One region of the Gorillibacterium sp. sgz306347 genome, then DNA from elsewhere that is predicted to be linked to it. Evidence: riboswitches for the same ligand, from Rfam matches in the RefSeq annotation. Region 1 holds a riboswitch; each other region holds the start of a gene.

What was found. Region 1 has a riboswitch for cyclic di-GMP ahead of AC6I6H_RS17570 (transglutaminase domain-containing protein). Riboswitches for the same ligand answer to the same signal wherever they lie in the genome.
Region 2: another riboswitch for cyclic di-GMP. It lies ahead of AC6I6H_RS14235 (anti-repressor SinI family protein); the one in region 1 lies ahead of AC6I6H_RS17570 (transglutaminase domain-containing protein).
Region 3: another riboswitch for cyclic di-GMP. It lies ahead of AC6I6H_RS17060 (chemotaxis protein CheX); the one in region 1 lies ahead of AC6I6H_RS17570 (transglutaminase domain-containing protein).

The regions. Positions count from the first base shown of each region.
Region 1 covers NZ_JCAPET010000038.1:40,491-45,074, forward strand. The annotation lists gene AC6I6H_RS17565 (BMP family lipoprotein) at 32-1,168, opposite strand; gene AC6I6H_RS17570 (transglutaminase domain-containing protein) at 1,444-2,256, opposite strand; cyclic di-GMP riboswitch class I at 2,271-2,354, opposite strand; cyclic di-GMP riboswitch class I at 2,410-2,491, opposite strand; gene AC6I6H_RS17575 (class D sortase) at 3,533-4,222, opposite strand; partial or broken gene AC6I6H_RS17580 (LPXTG cell wall anchor domain-containing protein) at 4,294-4,584, opposite strand, start outside.
Region 2 covers NZ_JCAPET010000025.1:14,465-19,048, forward strand. The annotation lists gene AC6I6H_RS14230 (YitT family protein) at 174-794, shown strand; gene AC6I6H_RS14235 (anti-repressor SinI family protein) at 1,033-1,230, opposite strand; cyclic di-GMP riboswitch class I at 1,267-1,354, opposite strand; gene AC6I6H_RS14240 (pentapeptide repeat-containing protein) at 1,567-2,172, shown strand; gene AC6I6H_RS14245 (hypothetical protein) at 2,248-2,520, opposite strand; gene AC6I6H_RS14250 (DUF3863 domain-containing protein) at 3,009-3,590, opposite strand; gene AC6I6H_RS14255 (HAD family hydrolase) at 4,288-4,584, opposite strand, start outside.
Region 3 covers NZ_JCAPET010000036.1:10,390-14,973, forward strand. The annotation lists gene AC6I6H_RS17055 (glycoside hydrolase family 94 protein) at 1-1,359, shown strand, start outside; gene AC6I6H_RS17060 (chemotaxis protein CheX) at 1,649-2,107, opposite strand; cyclic di-GMP riboswitch class I at 2,182-2,270, opposite strand; gene AC6I6H_RS17065 (inositol monophosphatase family protein) at 2,396-3,253, opposite strand; gene uvsE (UV DNA damage repair endonuclease UvsE) at 3,431-4,402, opposite strand; gene AC6I6H_RS17075 (hypothetical protein) at 4,572-4,584, opposite strand, start outside.

The DNA.
Region 1 (4,584 bases):
GAACCCGTCTTTTTTTTGGCTTCGGTCTGAATTACTTGATCAGGTCGCCTTTTTCGGCAGCAACCGTGATTTCGCCAGCCTTCAGCTTCTCGAAGGTTTCTTGGACCTTGGCAACCGTTTCTGCGCTCAGGTTCGGGTTTTCTTCCGGAATGCCAATGCCGTCGTTCTTCGCGTCAAACGTCAAGGTTTGTCCGCCCGGGAACGCGCCGTCCAGCTCCGCTTTGATCATGTCGTAAGCGGATTGGTCGATTTTCTTCATAGCGGAGGTCAGGATGACCGATTTTTCGCCTTCGTAGATGCCGTCCGCGTATTGGTCAACGTCAACCCCGATAACCCAGGCTTGGCCTGCGCGGTTTTTGGCTTCGTTGATCGCGCCAACGCCTACGCCGCCGGCTGCGGTGAAGATGACTTTTACGCCGCGGTCGTACATTTGGGCGGCCAGTTGTCCGCCAGCGGCGGAGTTGTCAAAGCTGCCTTGGTAAACGACGTTTTCCGGTTTGATGCTCAGCTTCGTGCCAAGGTTTTCGTTTGCGTATGCAACGCCTTGCTGGAAGCCCCAGTTGAACTTCTGAACGGCCGGGATTTCCATGCCGCCGATAAAGCCCGCTTCGCCTTCCTTCAGCTCGAGAGCGGCAGCGACGCCGGCGAGGAAGCCGGATTCATGCTCGGCGTAGAAAATCGCGACGGTGTTCTCGGCAACGGAGTATTTGCTGTCGCCGCTGTGAGGAGCGCCGTCGATGATAACGAATTTTGCGTCTTTGTATTTCTCTTGTGCTTTGAAGATCGCCGTTTCGAATTTGAAGCCCGGCGTTACGATAAACTTGAAGCCTGCATCGTACAGGTTGCCGATTTCCTTGGTGTAGTCGGCTTCCGTCGTACCGGTAGGTTTCAGGTACTTGTGTTCCAGACCGAATTCGGAGGTTGCCTTTTCAATGCCTTCCCAGGTGCCTTGGTTGAAGGATTTGTCGTCGATGGTGCCAGCATCCGTAACCATGCCCACTTTGAAGTCGGCGTTTCCGGCCGGTGCGCTTTCCGAAGGTTCCGTGGTTGCAGCCGCTCCGCCAGCCGTCGCCGACGGGGAAGGACTTGCGCTTTCCTTGGTGCCGCAAGCTGCCAGAAGACCCATCATCATCACGAAGATGGTTAATACAAGAAAGCCTTTTTTCATTCGTCATTGCCCCCGATATCCTGAATTATTGGGAAACCATTGGTTTGTCCAGTTCTAACTATAAGCAAAACAACCGCCAGTTTCAACTGATTTTCAGCCACTTTTCGCGTTTTTCCACCCTTTTTTGAAAGGTAAACGATTACATGAGGCGGAATTGCGATCATTCTCCTTTAATGTGTCCAAAACGTTCGAAAAACCCTCACGCTCCATGTGAGGAGGCAAGGGTTTTGATGGTCGGCGCTATCGCACAGTAAATGTAGTCGAGGAATTTCTTCTTAATAAACTTTGGCCCCTTGATAGTCGGACGCTTTCTTGGCGAAGGACGTTTTCAGGTTCCCTTGTTTATAGCCGGCGTCAACCGTGGTGTCGACAATGACCCACTTGCCGTTCAGGAGAACTTCGTTCCAGGCGTGGTATTCATCGACCAGCGAGGATTGGCCCATAACCAGCTTCGTCGGAACCCCGACGCTGCGGAGCATGGCCGCATACAGAGACGAGTAACCGTAGCAGATGGCCTTCTTGTCGGCCAATACTTTGTCGATGTCCGGAATGTAGCCGCCCTTGACCGTTTTGGCCAGCTCGTAGTCGTATTTGACATTCGCCACAATGTAATTGTAGATGGCTTTGGCCTTTTGCTCGTCCGTCTTCAGGTTCTTCGTCAGTTCCTTTGCTTTCTTGACGGCTTGCGTTGCGTTCTTCCAATCTACGTTTTGAACGGAATTGAGATAAACCGCCGAGCTGCTGCTCAGCGAAACCTTGACGGAGTCGCTGTAAAGGGTACGGTATTTGTTGCCCGAAACGTTCTCGAGAATCGAAACTTTGTACTCGCCGTTGCCGGATTGCAGCGGGAACGCTTGCTTGTCTTCGGCCGGCAGCAGATCGTACGTGTAGGTGCTCTTGTCTTTGGAGATCATCACTTTGGTTTTTACCGAAGCTTCGGCGTTATAGGTTACAGCAATGACGCCGCGGTGAAGATTGGACTTGTCCAGCCACGAGGCGCTGGAAGCCGCTTCAGCAGCGGGCGCATATGCGGAAAGACCGAGAGACAATACCATGGCAGAGAGAAACGGCAGGATGAATTTACGCATGGATAAAACCCCTTTTCGGTAGCTGGCTGCCACCCCCGGAGGGGACAGGCCCTGTAGCTTTGCGTCCCTGCCTTTCGGCAGGTTTGCCTTGTCGTGGTTAGCTTTATCCGATAAATGTGAAGCCGATGGAATGCAACAAAAAAAGCCTGTCCATTCGGTAGCTGGCTGCCACCCCCGGGGGGAAGGCCCTGTAGCTTTGCGTCCCTACCTTTCGATAGGTTTGCCATTTATCGTGTAAGCTTTTACTAGTACTAGTTTACCAGAAAATGAGAAAGAATCAAGGCTTTTCGTCAAATTTTTCAGAAACATTTGCTCCGGTTTTCGGAAGAATCGTAGTCCTCTCATGCTGCCTAAATTCTACGCGGCGCTGCTATTTGCGCTATTTACCGGAAAACAACGGAAGATGAAACGGCTCCAAATCTATTCCTTGAAAGAGGCTGATAGACGATCCGGCTAGCATAGCCGCCCGTTTAAGCATTTGCTACCGGACAGGCGGGCTATTAACTGGGCGGTAGTCGGCAAGCCTCTTTTCAACATATGCTTTACCCGAATAAAAACACGCCTGAAAATGCGGGAACGGCAGCCGTCGCCGCTCTTGACGGTAGCGATGGCTGAGACTCGTTCTCCCATACGCCTCCTTTTGAGCCGTCCGATGGCTATTTTAGCCCCGAGCTAATCTCCTTCCCGTAATTTTCACAGTATGTGATGTCTCGGAGGTGAGCTTGGAGGGCTAACGGTTGCCACAGAGGCTATTTGCTTCAAAAAAGGGGCTTTCAATTTGTAACGGTTGCCACAGGGCTTATTTTCGGTTTTTTGTTTGTTTTGGCCCGTGATTTTGCGAAATAGGCGCCGTGGCAACCGTTAGCCGTAAAAAAGGCCGATTTTTGCGCAAATAAGCGCTGTAGCAACCGTTAGCGCACGGCGGTGGAGCGGCACCGAACAGAAGGGCCCCATGGCCGTTTCATTTTCCTTCACGCTATCCCCGTTTACCTTCTCATATGCAAGCCTCCTAAGCGCCCGCTTTCCCCGGATTCTTTTCGGGGCAAGCGGTATTCCGGGAAACAGGAAAAACCACAAAAAAACCCGGATTCACCCGGGTTCAGTTCGTAATGGCTGATATGCACGTCATAGAAGGGGGGGGCGGATTGCAGACATGGGGCGAGGCAGGACCCCGCCTTTTTCAATGGCCGGCTTTTGGCATCATTCGAAATGTCCGTGTCATTCCCGCTCCGGAATCCGGCGTTAGCTGGAATGCCGCCTCTGCCCTCTTCCATTTTCAAGATACGAGTTTGGCGTGAACGATCAAGCGGTGCGTGGCGTTGACGACCGGATCACAGGTAATCAACGTCAGCAGGCGGTCGGTATGGTTGCGGTTGAGGACCGAGACGTCGTCCGGCTCCACGATCGATGTCTTGTAAACCTGGTAAACATAGGTTTGGCCGTTTGCGTCCACCCGAATTTCATCGCCTTCCCGCACCTCGTCCAGCCGGTTGAACAACCGTCCTTTTGTTCGCGCCCGATGAGCGGCTATGCCTGCGTTTCCGACCTCCCCAATCGGCGTCGTTTCGGAAAGATGAACGGCGGACCGCTCCATGTTCGCTTTTGTCGCTCCCTCCAGAATGGGAAGCTTGACGTCTATGCGGGGAATCGAAACAACACCGAGAAGCTCCGCCTTCCCCTGATCCTGCTGCGGTTCGGTCAATTGCTCTCCGGTGTCTTCACCTGCTCCTTCGTCCAGAAGGCGGGAGACATTCTGCAGCCCGTCCCTCAGCGCGGATTCGTCGGAAGGGGATACCGGGGCGTGGGAAGTGCTGGGATTTTGCGCCATCTCCTCGGCTGCTTTCAAAAGCCGGGCCTGTTCCCGGTCCGCGTTCCACTCGCTGATCCTGGGGTAAAGCATAACCGCAAGACCAATAGCGATCAGAATATAGGAACCTATGCGCAGCATCCGGCCTTTTCGCGGCATTGGCGTTTTCTCCTCCCAGGCTATGAAAAGGAGTAAAGAGGACGGCCCTCTTTACTCCCAAGTCATACCGTCTATTGTCTTTGTTGCCGTACCCTAATGATAAGGCCGGCGGCAATGATTAGCAAGCCCGCCGCGTAATAAGGGAAGCGGCTGGATTCACCCGTTTGCGGCAGCGTTCCGAGCGGAACATCCTCGTCCGGAATGACCGTCTCGTCGCCAGGCCCTGCGGGGTCATCAGGTCCCGACCCGGAATCCGTGGGAACCGGCGTCGGCTCCGGACTCTCGCCCGGCGTCGGACTCGGCACGGTCGGAGGACCGCCCGGTACCGGGTTCTCCGGAATTTCTACTCCGCCGTCACCCGG
Region 2 (4,584 bases), on a different contig from region 1:
TCCTAAAAGGCTTCAGTGTTACCAATAGTAACATATGTTTTTCTTCAATGTGATATGGTTTGACATCGCTTTCGTAAGCTATCCTAAAACAAACATTCCGGCGGTCGCGTTGCGGCCCGCCGCCCTGACGGACCCGAAGCGGTCCGATCTTCCGACAGAAGGCGGTACCCTCCATGCGAAAGATAAGCTTGATTTTCCTCAGCTGTTTACTTGCGGCAGCCGGCTTTTTACTGCTAAAGCACGCACACGCGGTGACCGGCGGAACGGCCGGGCTTGCTCTCGGGCTGTCTTATCTGCTGCAGACCCCCTTCGGCATCCTGTTTTTTGCTATCAATGTTCCCTTCTATGTCTTCTCCGTGATGCGGCTCGGATGGCGCTTTACGCTCTACACCGTGTTGTCGGTCACACTGCTTTCTCTCCTGACGGCCGCCGACCGGTGGCTCCCCGCCTTTGAGCTGCACCCTTTGTTCGGCGCTCTCGCAGGCGGCGTGATCATCGGACTGGGGCTGTCGCTGCTGTTTTCGAACGGCGCGTCGCTGGGCGGATCGAACATCCTGGCGCTGTTTCTCCAGCAGCGTTACGGCTGGAATCCCGGCAAAATCAATTTTGCCTTCGACTGCGCCGTGGTTTTGATCAGCCTTTCTTCCGTCGGCATCGTACGCGGCGTGTACTCGGTCCTTTCCATTGCTGTGACCTCGGCGATCATCAGCTTCTTCAAAACCCGGATCGCGGAAAAAACCCGCGCCGCCGTCGGCCGCGTGCCGCTGGGGCCAAGCGCCCAGCCGACCGCGTAACCAGTCTCTCCCTCATCCTCCGAAGAAGGAAAGTCTCTTCAAGCACCGGAGAAACCGGAATCGCACACCGGGTAACGGCTCCGCCATAATCCGCTGTCTTCCGATCCGGGCAGGGCCGCCCGGTCAGTCCGTTTCCGCGAAACAAAAAGACGCCTGCTTCGCACGAACGGTGGCGGGCGTCTTTGCAGCCTGGCAATGCGGACAATCCCCGGCGCTTCCTTCGGCGGAAACCATTTGCTTACCCGATCCGGTGGATGCGTTTCCCGTTCGCTGCCGGGTACTCCTGCGGTATGCGGTGCCTAAGTTCTTTTCTGGCGGTAGTGCGAAAGAATTCCTTCACTTCCTCGATGCCGATCCCCATCCGATGCGCTTCGGACAGCAGCTCCATCCATTCCCGGTCAAGTTTGCCCTCGTGCGGTGAGTTGAGTTGGATCATCGTTTACCCCTCCGTAAAATCAGAAGTACCGATTCCCCAGGCAGTCCAGCCGTCATTGTACTTGCATACAGAAGACCTGTAACTTTGCGCCCCCGCTTTTCAGCCGGGTTAGCCCTTTGCTGTTGCTCGGCCTCAAAGGAACGAAGCAATTTTACCAACAGTAGCATACCACAAGAAAAATGTTAAGTTTGTCACTTTTTGACGGCTTCTCATTTTTTCATCCGGCATTTGCTCCACCCGTTCTGCGAAAAAAACGCTCGGCACCGGTTCATTTTGTGTAAGATGGAAAAAGAGACAAGACAGCGGCTTCAGCCACGGGAAAGGATGGATAAAACGGTGTTTTCTTATGAGGAACGTACCTATACGGAGGTTGATTTCAGCGGCCAGGATCTGCGGGAGGGCGAATTGATCCGGTGCACGTTCGAGCGCTGCCGGTTCCGCGGCACCTCTTTGGAGGAATGCGCCACGATCAACACCCGGTTTGCCGATTGCGACTTCGGCGGCGCTCTGCTGAACGCATCGCGCCATACCGGTTCGGCGTTCACCAACTGCCGTTTCGAGAATGCCTCCCTGTTTGTAGCCCGGTTCGAGGATTGCAAAATGACCGGTTCCGATTTCGCCGGCGCCAATCTGGACGGCATTACGCTGACCGGCGGAGACTGGTCCTATACCAATTTGCGGCGGGCGCGGCTGAACAAACAGCCGCTGCGCGGCATCCGGTTTGTCGAGGCGGATCTGTCGGAATGCAAGCTGGAGAAGGCGGACCTGCGCGGAGCGGATTTAACTCGCGCCCGGCTGCATCAGGCCGCCGTAAAAGGCGCCGATTTCCGGGAAGCGGTCATGGACGGCGTAGATTTCAAAGCCTTCGACGTGACCGGCGCCCGCCTCGATCTTGCACAGGCCGTCGCGCTGGCCCGCTGCTACGGAGCCAAAATCGATTGACCCGGGAGGGCTCCGGTCCGCGGTGCCGCCTGAAGCGCGGGCCTTGCCGCCCGCGCTCCTTTTGCGGAAGGCCGCTCAACTTTGGCGCGGCTCTCCTTCGTCTGGCGACACCCCGCTGCCGCTGACCGTCCGTTCCTCCTTCAGATCATCCAGCGTTTCCTGCAGCTCCGCCAGCTGCTTTCTCATCCGCATCATGTCCTTCTCCTGCTGCTCCCGCATGCTGGCAATCGTCAGATACGTTTCGTGAAGCACCGAGTGATTGATCGCCGCTTTCACGACTGCATACAGAACAAAAAAGACCACGGCCGCAATAATCAGATTGATGATGATTGTCAGCAACCCAAACATGGCTGTCCCTCCCCTTTATTTTTTTCGCCGGATTGCGCCGGCCGCTTCCGTCTTCCAATAAGTCCCGCTTCCCGCAGTTCCCCCGGAAAGCGGATATCCTCCTTTTGGAAACCCGATGAACGCTTCCTCCCGATGTGCGGGAAAAGCCTCAGTTGCTGCAAAGCCCTCCTCCTGGAGACCCTTTTAACGAAATTCGTCCCTATTTAATCCCCTGTCAAATATACTCCTTCCTATAAGTATACTTTATTCCATTTAGTAGAAAAAGTATGGCTTTAGTAGGCTTGACGCTTGGCTTTCCCCTTTCGGTGCAGAGACAAAAAACGCAGGCTGCGCCTGCCGATAAAAAATACAACCCATACCCTAAGCACATTTCGTGCTCGGGTATGGGCGCACTGATAAGTTATGGATCACTCATAGAGGACCGGATCGTTAAATTTCAACTCGGACAACCTTGCTTTCGCTGCACGCCTGTAATCTCCACATCAACTTCAGCAGGAAAACGTTGAATGAAATCGGTCCAAGTTGCTTTCAAATTGGGGGTTCGAACTGTTATTCCCGGCATTCTGAGCAGGAACCATTGGATTGTTCATCCCCCATACCGAAGGCAAGCCATTGGTATTTCCTTCATGCAATGCAGGCAATGCATTGTAACGGTACATGTACAGCCAAGAGTTGATTTCATCCTGCCATTCGCTCAACAAGCGATTATTCGGATACGAGGAGACAATCCCAATCTCGTCCCCGTACTGGTCCACATATTCCAGAACCTTAGCTAACTGGGGCCGCTGTGATTCATAAAACACAAAATTACTGTCCAACGCCCAGGTAACTGTCAAATCCGGATCCAGCACGGCGAGCATGCCTCGCATTTCTTCCATTTCCGAAATCGTCGTGGCCTTGGAGCCATTTCCTGCGAGCAGCAGAGATACGGCGAAATACTCTACTTCGTTTGCAATTGGCTCTACCAGAAGCTCAAATGTACTCGACACACTGTATCCGGCATCTTCCGAGGCTGCATAGACCATCCCGGTAACCGTTGTTCCGGACGCTGCGTTAATGTTGCCCCCCATAGGACAACCATTCTTCTCGACCATTACTACGGCATTCGTTACGAATGTCAATGGAGCGGGAAATCCAAACCGACTTGTCCTACCATTAACTTCGTGGAGTAGTCCCCCCCCTCGGACATCGTAGTCTGCAGAAAAACGGCAAGGTGGTGGGCATCTATCGGCAAAAGGGCGGCGGGTGCGAATTTCCCACGGAGACCATCATGCATGCAGGGTGGGACAGGAAGTGCAAAAAAGCAACTAATCATACGATTTTTGGCTATTTCCGGCCGAATAAATGGGAAAAAGCAATTATTCACTCCATTTTCTCCGAATACCGCTTGTTTACTCGAAAATAAGTGCGCATGTGGAATTATTTCGTGATCGGAACGAGAAACCATCGGAAATAAGTGACGCTGTGCACCTATCTGCCTTCTGTCCCTGGTTATCGCCGGTTTGCGCCCTGCTACCTACAATTTCCGCCCATAAGCGGAGACAGAAGGAAAGGTGGGCGGGGCCAACGAGGGAGCGCTGATGACGGCAGCTTTACAAAACATAAAGAAGACGATGAGAAACGCAAAAGAAACCCATAATCATTAAAAAGACCTGGGCTTCTCGACAACCTAGGCTTCCGTCCAAAGAGACGGAAGCCACTGAGTGTGTCCCCAAAGTCGCCTTTTCGGGACACCCTCTGTTCAGGATTGCGGGAAAAATAATGCGGCTACAGCCTGCTTTTGACGCTCATCGCGGTCTGCACGAGCGACAGAATCGGCTTTTGCCAATCCGGCACGCGGGCCTTGAAGCCTTCCTTCCAAAGCGAGCGCCGGAACTGAAGCTGCAGCTTCTTCAGGTCGCCGAGGCCGCGGATGGCGGCCGGTTTGGCCAGCGGCTCGGCGACGTACACGTCGCCAAAGCCCTGCGCATGCGTGATATCGCCGAGCTTTTCCGCTTCCAGCGGGGTAGGCCGGCCAAGCACCCGCTTGACCGGGCGCAGCGCGGTGTCCGCCGAAAGCGGCAG
Region 3 (4,584 bases), on a different contig from region 1:
CGCGATTCCAACCAGGACCTGCTCGGCTTCGTTCACCAGATTCCGGAACGGGCCCGCGAGCGGATTCTCGATATCGCCGCCACCCAATTCGAGGACGGCAGCGCGTATCACCAATACCAGCCGCTCACGAAACGCGGCAACACCGAAGTCGGCATCGGCTTTAACGATGACCCGTTGTGGCTGATCAGCGGAACCGCCGCTTACGTGAAGGAAACCGGCGACTTCAGCATCCTGGACGAGCAAGTTCCGTTCGACAACGACCCGGACAACACCGCTACCCTGTTCGAGCACCTGAAGCGCTCCTTCTACCACGTGCCGAACAACCTCGGGCCGCACGGGCTGCCGCTGATCGGCCGCGCCGACTGGAACGACTGCCTGAACCTGAACTGCTTCTCCAACACGCCGGGCGAATCGTTCCAGACGACGGAGAACATTGAAGGCAAAGTGGCGGAATCCGTGTTCATCGCCGGCCTGTTCGTGTTCGTAGGCCCCGACTATATCGAGCTCTGCCGCCGCCGCGGCCTGGATAAGGACGCCGCCGAAGCGGAAGCCCTCATCAACGGCATGAAAGAAACGACCATGAAGCACGGCTTCGACGGAGACTGGTTCCTCCGCGCCTACGACCACTTCGGCGACAAGATCGGTTCGAAGGAATGCGAAGAAGGTCAAATCTTCATTGAGCCGCAAGGCATGTGCGTCATGGCCGGCATCGGGGTGGAAACGGGCGACGCCGTAAAAGCCCTCGATTCCGTCGTCGAGAAGCTCGAAACCAAGCACGGCATCGTGCTGCAGCAGCCGCCTTATTCCAAGTACTACATCAACCTGGGCGAAATCTCTTCCTATCCCCCGGGCTACAAAGAAAACGCCGGGATTTTCTGCCACAACAACCCGTGGATCATGATCGCGGAAACGGTTGTCGGCCGCGGCGACCGCGCGTTCGAGGTGTACAGCAAGATTGCACCGGCATACCGCGAAGAGATCAGCGACCTGCACCGCATGGAGCCGTACGTCTACTCGCAAATGATCGCCGGACGCGACGCGGTTCGCCACGGCGAAGCCAAGAACTCCTGGCTGACCGGCACGGCCTCCTGGAACTTCGTCGCCATTACCCAGGCGATTCTCGGCATCAAGCCGGAGTTTGACGGGCTGATGGTAGACCCCTGCATTCCGCAGGCATGGGACGGTTACACGATTACCCGCGTCTTCCGCGGCGACACGTTTGAAATCAAAGTGTCGAACCCGAACCATGTCCAAAAAGGCGTGGCCAAGGTAACGGTAGACGGCAAGGAAATCGAAGGCAACATCCTGCCGGTTATCGGCGATGGCGGCACCCATCAGGTGGAAGTCGTCCTCGGCTAAGCCGATTCCGGAAACAGCAAAACCGGCATTCCGCCCTTATTGGGCAGGATGCCGGTTTTTTTGTTTTCCGTAGCGGCTGTGTACTTCCCTCGCACTCCTGCGATCCGCTCAGACAATGCGCCCCTGCATGCGGAACGCACTCTTTACGCCCCTGATGCAGGTTACGATTCCTTTTTACTCGGGGCGTAGCCATTCCTTTTCGCGAATGGCCCATTTGCTCCGGGCAAAAAAAATCCTCTCCGCCTGCGGGAGAGGGATGCCGGGTTACGGATTACGGGCTGCCGGGCGGTTAAACCGCGACCACGTAAATATCAAATTGCCCGTAGGATTGAAGATTCAGCGGAATCGCCATCGACTTCAGCTTGCCGTTGCCGGGCAAGTTGCCGGTTTCCATAAAAAACGGCGGCGTAATGTCGACGACAATGCCCTGGTTATACAAAAGGGTGCTTGCATTGCCGCTGATCATGTTGCCCAGCTCGGAGATGGCGCTGCGGCTGATTTCGTCAAACTCTGTCAGAGCGTAACCGCCCATCATGGCGGAGGCGATCTTCAGCGCAACCGGTTCGGGAAAGCCGAACAGGATGTCCCCGGTCATTCCGCCCACAATGCCGATTTTGAGCCAGACGTGATTGTCCTGCATCTCAATGAGTTTGATCTTCAATTCTCCCAGCGTCGGCTTCACCTGAATCAACGATTCGATAACCGTGCAGGAAGACATTAGAAACGGGTTGATGTACTCTGCCTGCATTTTCCTCGCCTCACTCCCAAAAAAATCTGCGAATCAAGCGATACCGGTCATCCCAACAAGTTCGCAACATGTTGTTCGGCAACCCGGCTGCCATGGGAGTTTCTGTTCCTTTAGGCCCGAGGCTTTGCGTCCCCGTCTTTCGGCGGGTTTGCCCTTATCGCTATCTGCTGTTAGGACCACAGTCCTTGTCGATATTACAAGTATAAGGTCCCAAGCAATAATTAGCAATAGCACAAGGCAGAGCCCGACACAATTTTACAAATCTTCAGCATTTGAGAGACTTCTTTCCTAGTAGCCGGTCGCATCGGCTTCCTGGAGAACCGAAATCAGTTCGTCGTGAATATGACCGTTTGTGGCAGCGACATGCCGGACGCCGAGATGATAGTCGGTGTTCCGGGTATCGCTGATCCGTCCGCCCGCCTCCTGCACCAGGAGAGCGCCGGCCGCCAGATCCCAGGCATTGAGGTTTACTTCCCAAAAAGCGCTCAGGCGTCCCGACGCGACATAGGCCAAATGAAGGGCGGCAGAGCCGCCGTTGCGGACATTGCGCACCTTTGGAACCATGGCCGTAAGTCCTCTCATGTTGGCTTCGGCCAGACTGCGGTCGGTCGGAAAGCCGGTGGCAACCAGGCTCGTGGCCAGGGTGCTCTCTTCCGCCACCCGGATCGGCCGCCCGCGAAGATAGGCGCCTTTCCCCTTTTCGGCTACAAACAGCTCATCCCGCGACGGGTCATAAACCACACCTACGATAACTTGTCCTTTATAGGCTAGGGCGATGGAAACCGAATAAAAGGGAAACGTATGCACAAAATTGGTCGTTCCATCGATCGGATCGACAATCCACAGGTATTCCGCGGAGCTTGCTTCCTCCAGCGCCTTGGCGGAGGCCAGGGGACCGGGCTCCACGCCTTCCTCCCCCAAAAACGAATGCGTCGGGAAATGCGTCAGGATCAAATTTTTGATCAGCTTTTCCGACCCTTTGTCAATCTCCGTCACCAGGTCGTGCTGCGAGGTCTTTACCTGAAGCGAGGTGAAGGCGCCCAGCTTGCTTTTGATCCATTCTCCCGCCTTCGCCGCCGTGTTGATGGCGACGGCCGTATAGCTTTTGCCGCTCGGGGAAAAATGCACGTTCGGTTGGTCTGCCAAAAGGATCACTCATTTCCGGTAGTTTTGCGTTTCATTTAGTATAAAAGAGTTCCCCGGGAAAAACCACGGAGCAGTAGCCAAAAATTATCGTTACTCCTGACAAACCCGCAAAACGGAAAAGGCATGGCCCCCGGCTATCCGGCTGCCATGCCGCGGCCCGTCCGCCGCCCGCCCGGCTTAAACCTCGACGGACGCGCCGTCCAGGCGCCGGACGCCCTCCATCTTTGTCAGCTCGTCCATAAGCCGAAACAAAGCTCCGTCCTTTTGCTTGGCTTCGATCATTACGTCCAGCCGGGGGGTGCCTTCCGCTACCCGGCGGAAAAACTCCAGCAGCGGACCGGGATCTACATAATCGGCATGCGCCCGCATATCGGACTCCGATTTCGGGCTCGAGGCGTGAATCTTGGGCGGGATCGCAGCCGCCCCGTCCCGTTCCCAGGTGCGCCGGATTCTCGGCCAGAGCTCTTCCGCCCGCTCGCCTCCCCCCGGGTTAACCAGGTGATGATGGATGTCGAGCACCATCGGGACGCCGACTTGCTCGGCGCATTCCAGCGTCTCCAGCGCCGTGTATGTTTTGTCGTCATTCTCCAGCGTAAGCCGGTTTCTGATCTCGTCCGGCAGGGCCGCAAAACGCTCGTGGAACCGGGCCAGGGCGGTCTCTTTGCTGCCGTAGGTGCCTCCGATATGGATGTTGCATTTGGACCGCTCGTCCAGCCCCATGGCCGCAAGCATGCCCGCCTGATGATGCAGGTCCTGCAACGATTTCCGCAGCACATCCTCTTTGGGAGTGGTCAGAACGGTGAAGTGATCGGGATGAAAGCTCGTCCGCATGCCGTGCAGCTTGACGTAATCCCCGACTTCCCGAAAGCTGTCCGCCAGCGCGGGCAGCGGATTCCAGCCTTCCGTCTCCGGATGTGTGACAAGAGGCACAAGACGGGACGAGAAGCGAAACACCCGGATGTCGTGGGCCCGGTTGTGCCGCAAAAGCCGCAGCGTGTTGTGCAGGTTTTCGGCGGCGATCCGTTCCAGCTTCCGCAGGGCGGCCGCCCGGTCCGGGATTTTGGCGAACTGGGTGGCGGTCATCGTTTTGGACGGCGAGGCGTTCGCCACCTCTACCGACATGGCGACATATCCGAAGCGTACAATCATGGGGAAGCCCTCCCGGGAATGCCGATTCTTTCCCGTTAGTCTGCCCCTTCTCCGCCCGGACAACACGCATTTTATGCAATAAGCGCTCTCTTCATCGCTGCCGGCCGGTGCGTCGAAGCGGTCCCGCCGCGCCGCATTTACGCGGATTGATGCGCTACCCGGAAAAGGCTCAGCTTCCGGCC